Aquibium oceanicum: one gene and its partner. The protein of the gene in region 1 interacts with the protein of each later gene in a pairwise test. Links are inferred from orthologs where the notes say so. Each region holds a gene or a part of one and is shown in the gene's direction. Other genes may lie near its edges.

Evidence for each region. The genes of interacting proteins can lie anywhere in the genome.
Region 2: the proteins of BSQ44_RS14675 (region 1) and BSQ44_RS01375 interact in binary tests that used the Escherichia coli proteins (3 or more experiments, as listed by UniProt). The link is inferred for Aquibium oceanicum from one-to-one orthologs.

The regions. Positions count from the first base shown.
Region 1 is NZ_CP018171.1:3,008,225-3,012,072, reverse strand. The notes cover bases 491-3,407. They hold BSQ44_RS14675 (single-stranded DNA-binding protein), read left to right. Parts: upstream 491-1,655; coding sequence 1,656-2,159; downstream 2,160-3,407. Other genes in these bases: BSQ44_RS14670 (adenylate/guanylate cyclase domain-containing protein), read left to right, coding at 2,389-3,407; BSQ44_RS14680 (hypothetical protein), read right to left, coding at 1,134-1,406; BSQ44_RS14685 (DUF1801 domain-containing protein), read right to left, coding at 600-1,010; BSQ44_RS14690 (gamma-butyrobetaine hydroxylase family protein), read left to right, coding at 491-595. In the rest of the region: BSQ44_RS14695 (L,D-transpeptidase), read right to left, coding at 1-106; more of BSQ44_RS14690, read left to right, coding at 239-490; more of BSQ44_RS14670, read left to right, coding at 3,408-3,591; BSQ44_RS14665 (hydantoinase B/oxoprolinase family protein), read right to left, coding at 3,686-3,848. UniProt on the Escherichia coli protein: Plays an important role in DNA replication, recombination and repair. Binds to ssDNA and to an array of partner proteins to recruit them to their sites of action during DNA metabolism. Acts as a sliding platform that migrates on DNA via reptation.
Region 2 is NZ_CP018171.1:281,938-285,842, forward strand. Bases 237-3,210 are described here. They hold BSQ44_RS01375 (primosomal protein N'), read left to right. Parts: upstream 237-618; coding sequence 619-2,802; downstream 2,803-3,210. Other genes in these bases: fsa (fructose-6-phosphate aldolase), read right to left, coding at 237-528; BSQ44_RS01380 (ASCH domain-containing protein), read left to right, coding at 2,811-3,155. In the rest of the region: more of fsa, read right to left, coding at 1-236; BSQ44_RS01385 (MFS transporter), read left to right, coding at 3,244-3,905.

The DNA.
Region 1 (3,848 bases):
CGGCGTACCAGGATTTCTTCGCGGCAGCCCGGGCCGGAACGCCCATCGCCGTCGTCGCCGCCAGCGCCAGTCCGCCTGCCAGCAAGTCACGCCGCGTCACATTCATCTCGATCCCCTCCGACGATCACCCTGCGGAAGCTTATAGAATCGATTCTGTAACCTTCCAATGTCGAAGTTGCGGGTAAGCCGCTACGATGGGGCCTTCCGGAACGTTGCCCGCAGTGCTTATAGGGGACCCATGAACGCACCGAAGGAACTGAGGGTCTCGAAGGATCGCCGCCTGCTGACGGTGAGCTTCCCCGACCATGCGCCGATCGAGCTTGCCGCCGAGATGCTGCGGGTGCTCTCGCCATCGGCCGAGGTGCAGGGCCATTCGCCCGACCAGCGCGTGACTGTACCCGGCAAGCGCGACGTGGCGATCCGCAAGCTGGAGCCGGTCGGCAATTACGCGGTCAGGATCGGCTTCGACGACGGCCACGACACCGGCATCTTCACTTGGTCCTATCTTCACCAGCTCGGCCACGAGAAGGAGGCGCGCTGGCAGGCCTACCTCGACGAACTCGCCGAGAAGCGGCTGAGCCGCGATCCCCGCTGAGGCGTCACTTCTTCTTCCGTGCCTTCTCCGACACGTTCCGGGCGACCGCCGCACGGATCAGTGCGCCGAAGGCGTCCGCGTCCACCGTATCGCCCTCGAAGAGATCGATGGCTCTGCGCGCATTGCCTTCGAGGCTGGCGTTGAAGAGGCCGGACGGGTCGTCGAGCGCAGCGCCATTGGCAAACGTCAGCTTCACCTTGTCCTTGTAGGTCTCGCCCGTGCACACGATGCCGTCATGCTCCCAGACCGGCACGCCGGAGGGGTTCGTCGGCTTCACCCACTTCACCGTCTCGACCATGGCGGGATCGGCCTGGCGGATGAGTTGCCGGACGCGGGTGAGCGTCTGGCCGCGCCAGCCACCCAGTTCTGATATCTTCGCGTCGATAAGCCGGTCGGGCGTGATGTCGTGGTCCATGGAGTTGCCATTCGTCTCTATGAAGCCAGTTCTGCCCGTCGGGCGACGGGCAATGTCGAGGAGCACGGCGGACGATTTACAGGGCGACGGTGTCGGACGGCTCTGCGGCGCGGCAAAACGCGTTCAGCGCCTCCTGGATCCGTTGCGATCGCCGAAGCCGATCTCGTAGGACACGCTGCCCGAGATGCGGATGTCCCAGTTTCCCGCACGGATGCTGCCGGGCTGGCTACCCGCGGCCAGCGCTTCGTCTGGCTCGGGCTGCGGTTCCGCGGCGACGGGCGAAATGGAGCCGGTGGTCACGCCCGGCAGGGCGTCATCGGTCGGTGCCCGCTGGTCATCGGCAAATGCCGGTGCGCAGAACAGGGTCAGCACGAGCAGTGCCAGGGTTTTCCTCATCGGAACCTCCTCATGGACGATGCGATGTTTGCGTCCGGTCATGCCGGCCTGTCAAGCCGCAGCCGTTTTCAAGCATCCGGCGGCGGCGACATTGCGTCCGAGCTGGAGGCGTGATAGGAACATATCAAGAACGAAACTCGTGTGGACATGTCCGGTAAATCATCGCGCTCCCGTGCGGTGGCGGCCCGCTTGGGCTATAACGGGTACAGGCTGAAAAGCGACCATTCCGGACAAGCGTGGAGATGTGAGATGGCAGGAAGCGTCAACAAGGTCATTCTGGTCGGCAACCTGGGCGCGGACCCCGAAGTCCGGCGCCTGCCGTCCGGCGATCCGATCGTGAATCTCAGCGTCGCGACGTCGGAAACCTGGCGCGACAAGAATTCCGGGGAGCGCAAGGAAAAGACCGAGTGGCACCGGGTCGTCATCTTCAACGACAACCTCGCCAAGGTGGCCGAGCAGTACCTGAAGAAGGGCATGAAGGTCTACGTGGAAGGATCGATCCAGACGCGCAAGTGGCAGGATCAGTCGGGCCAGGATCGCTACTCGACCGAGGTCGTGCTGCAGAAGTTCCGCGGCGAGCTGCAGATGCTGGATGCACGCGGCCAGGGCGAAGGCCAGGGCGGCGGCTATTCCGGCGGTCGGGGCTCCGACTTCGGCTCTTCGGGACCGATGGATGACGATCGCGGGCGCGGCGGCAGCAGCGGCGGTGGCGGTGGTTTCTCGCGCGAACTGGACGACGAGATTCCGTTCTGAGAGGGGCAGGCGACCCTGCGAACCAGGGTTGTGTTTCCAATCGACTGGCGAAGCCGAACTGATTCCGCTGGCGCGCCGCCCCGAGCTTGCGCGGGTGTGGTTCGTCTTGCGCCGGATGATCACATAGACGCAGTGTGCATACCAGGCGTCGCTCCGCGGCTCTTGCGGGCGCAGCGTCCTCGACCTAGCTCCGTCTTGAAATAAGCCTCAGCCGGTCGGGACCGTTGGAATGATCGTCAAGCCGCATCCAGAGACACGCGTCGATGCTCCGGCATCCGACGAGGTGAACGATCTGCGGATTACGGGCCTGATCGCGTGGATGGTCGACGGAGCGCGGTCGAGCACGAGCCCCGATGCTTTCGTGAACGATTTCTGCCATCGTCTCGTGACTGCCGGTATACCGCTCGATCGCTTCGGCCTCTTCGTCAACACGCTCCATCCGAACGTCGCCGCGCGGCGCTTTCTCTGGACCGCCGCTGAGGGCGTGCAGATGCGCGAAGGCGCCCTCAGCATCTTCTCGGAAGATCAGTACCTGAAGAACCCGCTTCCGGCCGTTACCTCGCAGCAGGTAACGATCCGGCGCAGGCTGACCGACATCGCGGCAATCGACGAATTCGTCATCCTGGGCGAACTGAGGGATGAAGGCTTCGCCGACTATCTGGCGCAGCCGCTGATCTTCACGACGGGCGAGACGCATGCCGCCACGTTCTCGACCAGGCACCCGCGCGGCTTCTCCGATCACCAGCTCGCGGCGCTGGATCGCATCCGCCAGCCTCTGGCGCGTCTCGTCGAAGCCTACCTCTTGAGGCTCAACGCGGCATCCATCCTCTCGACCTATGTCGGCCGGGGAAGCGGCGAGCAGATCCTGAACGGGCGCGTCCACAGAGGCGATGGAACGGAAATCGAGGCGGCGATCCTCTTCACGGACCTCATCGGCTTCACCGAAATCTCCAACCGGATCTCCGGGCAGAAGGTGGTCGAGATGCTGAACGACGCCTTCGACCTGATGGTGCCTCCGGTAGAGGCGCACGGCGGCGAGATCCTCAAATTCCTCGGGGACGGTTTCTTCGCGATCTTCCCCTACGACGGCTCGCGGGCGCTCGAGCAAGCCGTGAAGGCGGCGAGCGAGACGATCATGGAGGGAGAGGCGAAACTGGCGGCCAGTCCGCTCGGAGAGAGCCTGGCCTTCCGCTCGGCCCTGCATGCCGGGCGCTTCCACTACGGCAACATCGGCGGGGCGAACCGCCTCGACTTCACGGCGATCGGCCGCCCCGTGAACTATGCCGCGAGGCTGCTCGCCGCCGCGTCCGACCTGTCGCTCCGGCGTGTCGCATCGTCGGACATCGCCATCAATCTCTGCACCGTCCCGCGGCTCGCGGCAGAGGTCGAGTTCAAGGGGTTCGAGGGCAAACAGAAGGTGTTCTCGTACTGAGCTTGCACGGATGCGCCGGCTTCGGCCGCTGTGTGACCAGCCACGAGCGGCGCCGTGCCAAGGGTCATATCTTCAGATCGAGATACTCGTCGATCTACGCTTCCTGCGAATCCTGAAACTCCCTGCGCTTGGCGCGTCTCGCCAGTGTGAGTGCTTCGTCGAGAGCCCCGTCCGGCCGTACTACGACACCATAGAGTTGTTCCGCGGCCTCGCGGCTGACGATGCCGCCCATGACATCGGTCATAACCGCGGCGAGG
Region 2 (3,905 bases), 2.7 Mb from region 1 along the record:
CATGGCGGCCTGCTTCACGTGGTTCACGGTGCGTGCCGACGCGGCGAGGATCTCGGTGGGGAAATCGTAATTGTCGTAGATGGTGCGAATCTCTGCGATCAGCTCCATGCCGTCGAGACCGATATCATCCAGCCGGCCGATGAAGGGCGAAATGAAGCTCGCGCCGGCCTTGGCGGCGAGCAGTGCCTGGTTGGCCGAGAAGCACAGGGTGACGTTGACCATTCGCCCGTCCGAGCGGATCGCCTTGCAGGCGCGCAGGCCGTCGAGGGTCAACGGTACCTTTATGCAGACATTGTCCGCGATCTTCGAGAGGATGTTCGCCTCGCGCATCATCTCGTCGTATTCGGTGGCGACCACCTCGGCAGAGACCGGGCCGGCGACGACGGAACAGATTTCCTTCGTCACCTCGGCGATCGAGCCGCCGGACTTGAGGATCAGCGAGGGGTTCGTCGTGACGCCGTCCAGAAGGCCGAGATCGTTCAGTTCCCGGATCTCCTTCACGTCGGCGGTGTCGGCGAAGAATTTCATGACCGTCTCCTTGGGCATACGGGTGCGGCGGCGGATAGCCGCTCTTGTCGGCCTTTGCTCTAGACGAAACTCGGGGCAAGGTCACGCGCAATGAAACCAGATTCGCAGCCATCCAGGGTCGTGCCCGTACTGGTGCCGATGCCGGCCGAACGGCCCTATTCCTATTCCGTGCCGGCCGGAATGCAGGTCGGGCCGGGCTCCATCGTGCGCGTTCCGCTCGGACCGCGGCAGGTGGCGGGCATCGTATGGGACGGCGACGGCGGGAGCGTCGATCCGAAGAAGCTGAGGCCCATCGAGGAGGTCTTCGACTGTCCGCGCGTGACCTACGACATGCGGCGCTTCGTCGACTGGATCGCCGAATACACGCTCTCGCCGCCGGGCATGGTGGCCCGCATGCTGCTGCGCGCGCCGGCCGCCTTCGACCCCGAGCCGTGGGTCGAGGCGATCGAGCGCACGGATGCCGCGCCTGACCGCATGACCGCGGCGCGCGGCCGCGTGCTCGAGACCGCCGATACCGGCCTCGCCTGGACGCGCTCGGGTCTCGCTCACGCCGCCGGGGTTTCCTCGACCGTCATCGACGGGCTGAAGGCGCAAGGGGTGTTTCGCGACGTGATGCTGCCGCCTCGCCCGGTGGTGGCGCCGCCCGATCCGTCCTACGCGGCGCCGCAACTCATGCCGGACCAGGAGCGCGCGGCCGTGACGCTGACGGAAAAAGTGTCGGCCGGGACGTTCTCCGTCACGCTGATCGACGGCGTGACCGGCTCCGGCAAGACTGAGGTCTATTTCGAGGCCATCGCCGCGGCGTTGAAGAACGGTCGGCAGGTGCTGATCCTGCTGCCCGAGATCGCGCTGACGCATGCCTTTTTGGAGCGCTTCCAGGATCGCTTCGGCGCCAAACCGGCCGAATGGCACTCGGACCTGCCGCCGCGAATGCGCGAAAAGGTCTGGCGCCAAGTGGCGGAAGGCCAGGTGCGCGTCGTCGCGGGGGCGCGCTCGGCACTCTTCCTGCCGTTTCGCGAATTGGGCCTCGTCGTCGTCGACGAGGAGCACGATCCCGCCTACAAGCAGGAGGATCGCGTCTACTACAACGCCCGCGACATGGCGGTGGTGCGCGGCCACATCGGCGGCTTCCCGGTGGTGCTCGCCTCGGCCACGCCGTCTCTCGAAAGCCGCGTCAACGCGCTGTCGGGACGATACGACCGCGTTGCCCTGCCCGCCCGCTTCGCGGAAGCGGCGCTGCCGGACCTCAAGGCGATCGACATGCGCCGTGCGCCGCCGGCGCGCGGCGGCTTCCTGTCGCCGGTGCTACTCGACGAAACGCGGCGCACGCTGGAGCGCGGCGAACAGTCGCTGTTCTTCCTCAACCGGCGCGGCTACGCCCCGCTCACCCTCTGCCGGGTCTGCGGCCACCGCTTCCAGTGTCCCGACTGTTCGAGCTGGCTTGTCGAGCACCGTTTTCGCGGCCAGCTCGTCTGCCACCATTGCGGCCATAACGAGCCGCGGCCGGAAGCCTGCCCGGAATGCGGCACGCTCGACCATCTGGTCGCCTGCGGGCCGGGGGTGGAGCGCATCGCCGAGGAGGCGGTCGGCCATTTTCCCGAGGCGCGCATCATCGTGCTCTCGTCCGACATGCTGGGCGGGGTGCGCCGCCTGCGGCTGGAACTGGAAGCAATCTCCAAGGGCGAGGCCGACATCGTCATCGGCACGCAACTCGTCGCGAAGGGCCACAATTTTCCCAACATGACGCTGGTCGGCATCGTTGATGCCGACCTCGGGCTTGCAAACGGAGACCCGCGCGCGGCCGAGCGCACCTTCCAGCTGCTCAGTCAGGTCACCGGCCGCGCAGGCCGCACCGGCAAGAAGAGCCTCGGGCTGCTTCAGACCTACCAACCGGAGCATCCGGTGATGAAGGCGATCGTGTCGGGCGACGCGGAAGCCTTCTACGAACGCGAGACCGAGGAGCGCCAGCGGGCGGGAATGCCGCCTTTCGGCCGGCTGGCCGGCATCATTGTCAGCGCCGCCACGCGCCAGGAGGCGGAATCGCATGCCCGCGCCCTGCGGCGTGCCGCGCCGGCGGCGCCTGACATCCAGGTGCTCGGCCCGGCCGAGGCGCCGCTGGCGCTGATCGGCGGCCGCCACCGCTTCCGTTTGCTGATCCACGGCGAGCGCCGCTCCGACATCCAGAAGTTCGCCCGCACGCTGCTTGCCGCGGCCGAACGCCCGCGCGGCTCGGTGCGGGTGCAGGTCGACATCGACCCGCAGAGCTTTCTCTGAGGACCGCGATGCAAACTCTCGGCGTCGTCCCCCGATTGTTCCCTGATATCGTTTCGGGGAGAAAGACCTCGACCATCCGCTGGCGCGAGGGACCCATCGTTACCGGGCTCCTGCGATACGTCTGCGACGGCAACCCCAATCTCACGGCCGTCGTGCGGGTGACCAGGGTCACCACAATGCCGCTTCGCGAAGCCGCTCGCTATCTCGGTCGGGAGGCGGTCTGGCCCGATACGGTGATGCTAGAGGGCATGCGGGAACACTATCCGGAGATCTCGCTCGACGATCCGGTCGAGATCATCGAGCACCTCACTCCGGACCAGACTGCCGAACTCCTTTCCGATTCGAACGCATGATTCGAAGTTTCTCCGCTCCGGCGCTGGCCGAGACGCTTGCCCGTCCTGGTCCTTTGGCCGCCGCTGCGGCGCGGGCATCAGTACGCTGGTGACGGATCCAGACGCCAACGCACCCGCATCCCAAAGCCTCGGCTGGATGATCCCGGCCATGGGGGTGGCGCAGATCTGTTCGTGGGGGTCGATCTTCTACAGTTTCCCCCTGATCGCGGAGGCCATGCGGGTCGATCTCGGATGGGACAAGCCGGCGCTCTATCTCGCCGCCACGCTCGGGGTCCTGTGCGCGGCGGCTTGCGCCTATCCCGTGGGCGCGGCGATCGACCGGGGCTTCGGCCGCTACGTGATGGGCGGCGCATCCGTTCTTGCCGGGCTGCTCTTCTTCGCCTGGTCGCAGGTGACCAGCATCGCCGTCTTCTATGCCGTCTTCGCCGTGCTCGGCGCGCTCCAGGCGGCGCTGCTCTACGATCCGGCCTTTGCCGTCATCGCCCGCCGCGTCGGCGCCGCAAATGCGCGGCGCTCGATCACGGCGCTGACGCTGTGGGGCGGTTTCGCCTCCACCGTGTTCGTTCCCCTCGACCAGTTGCTGATCGACCAGTTCGGATGGCGAGGCGCGCTGATGGTGCTGGGCGGCATCAACATCCTGGTCTGCGGCGGCATCTACTCGACCATCATCGATCCGGCCAGGGACCGCGCCCCGCCAGCACGCTCCGTGACGGACACGCCGCCGCTCGCCGGACTTGCGGCCGTAGCATG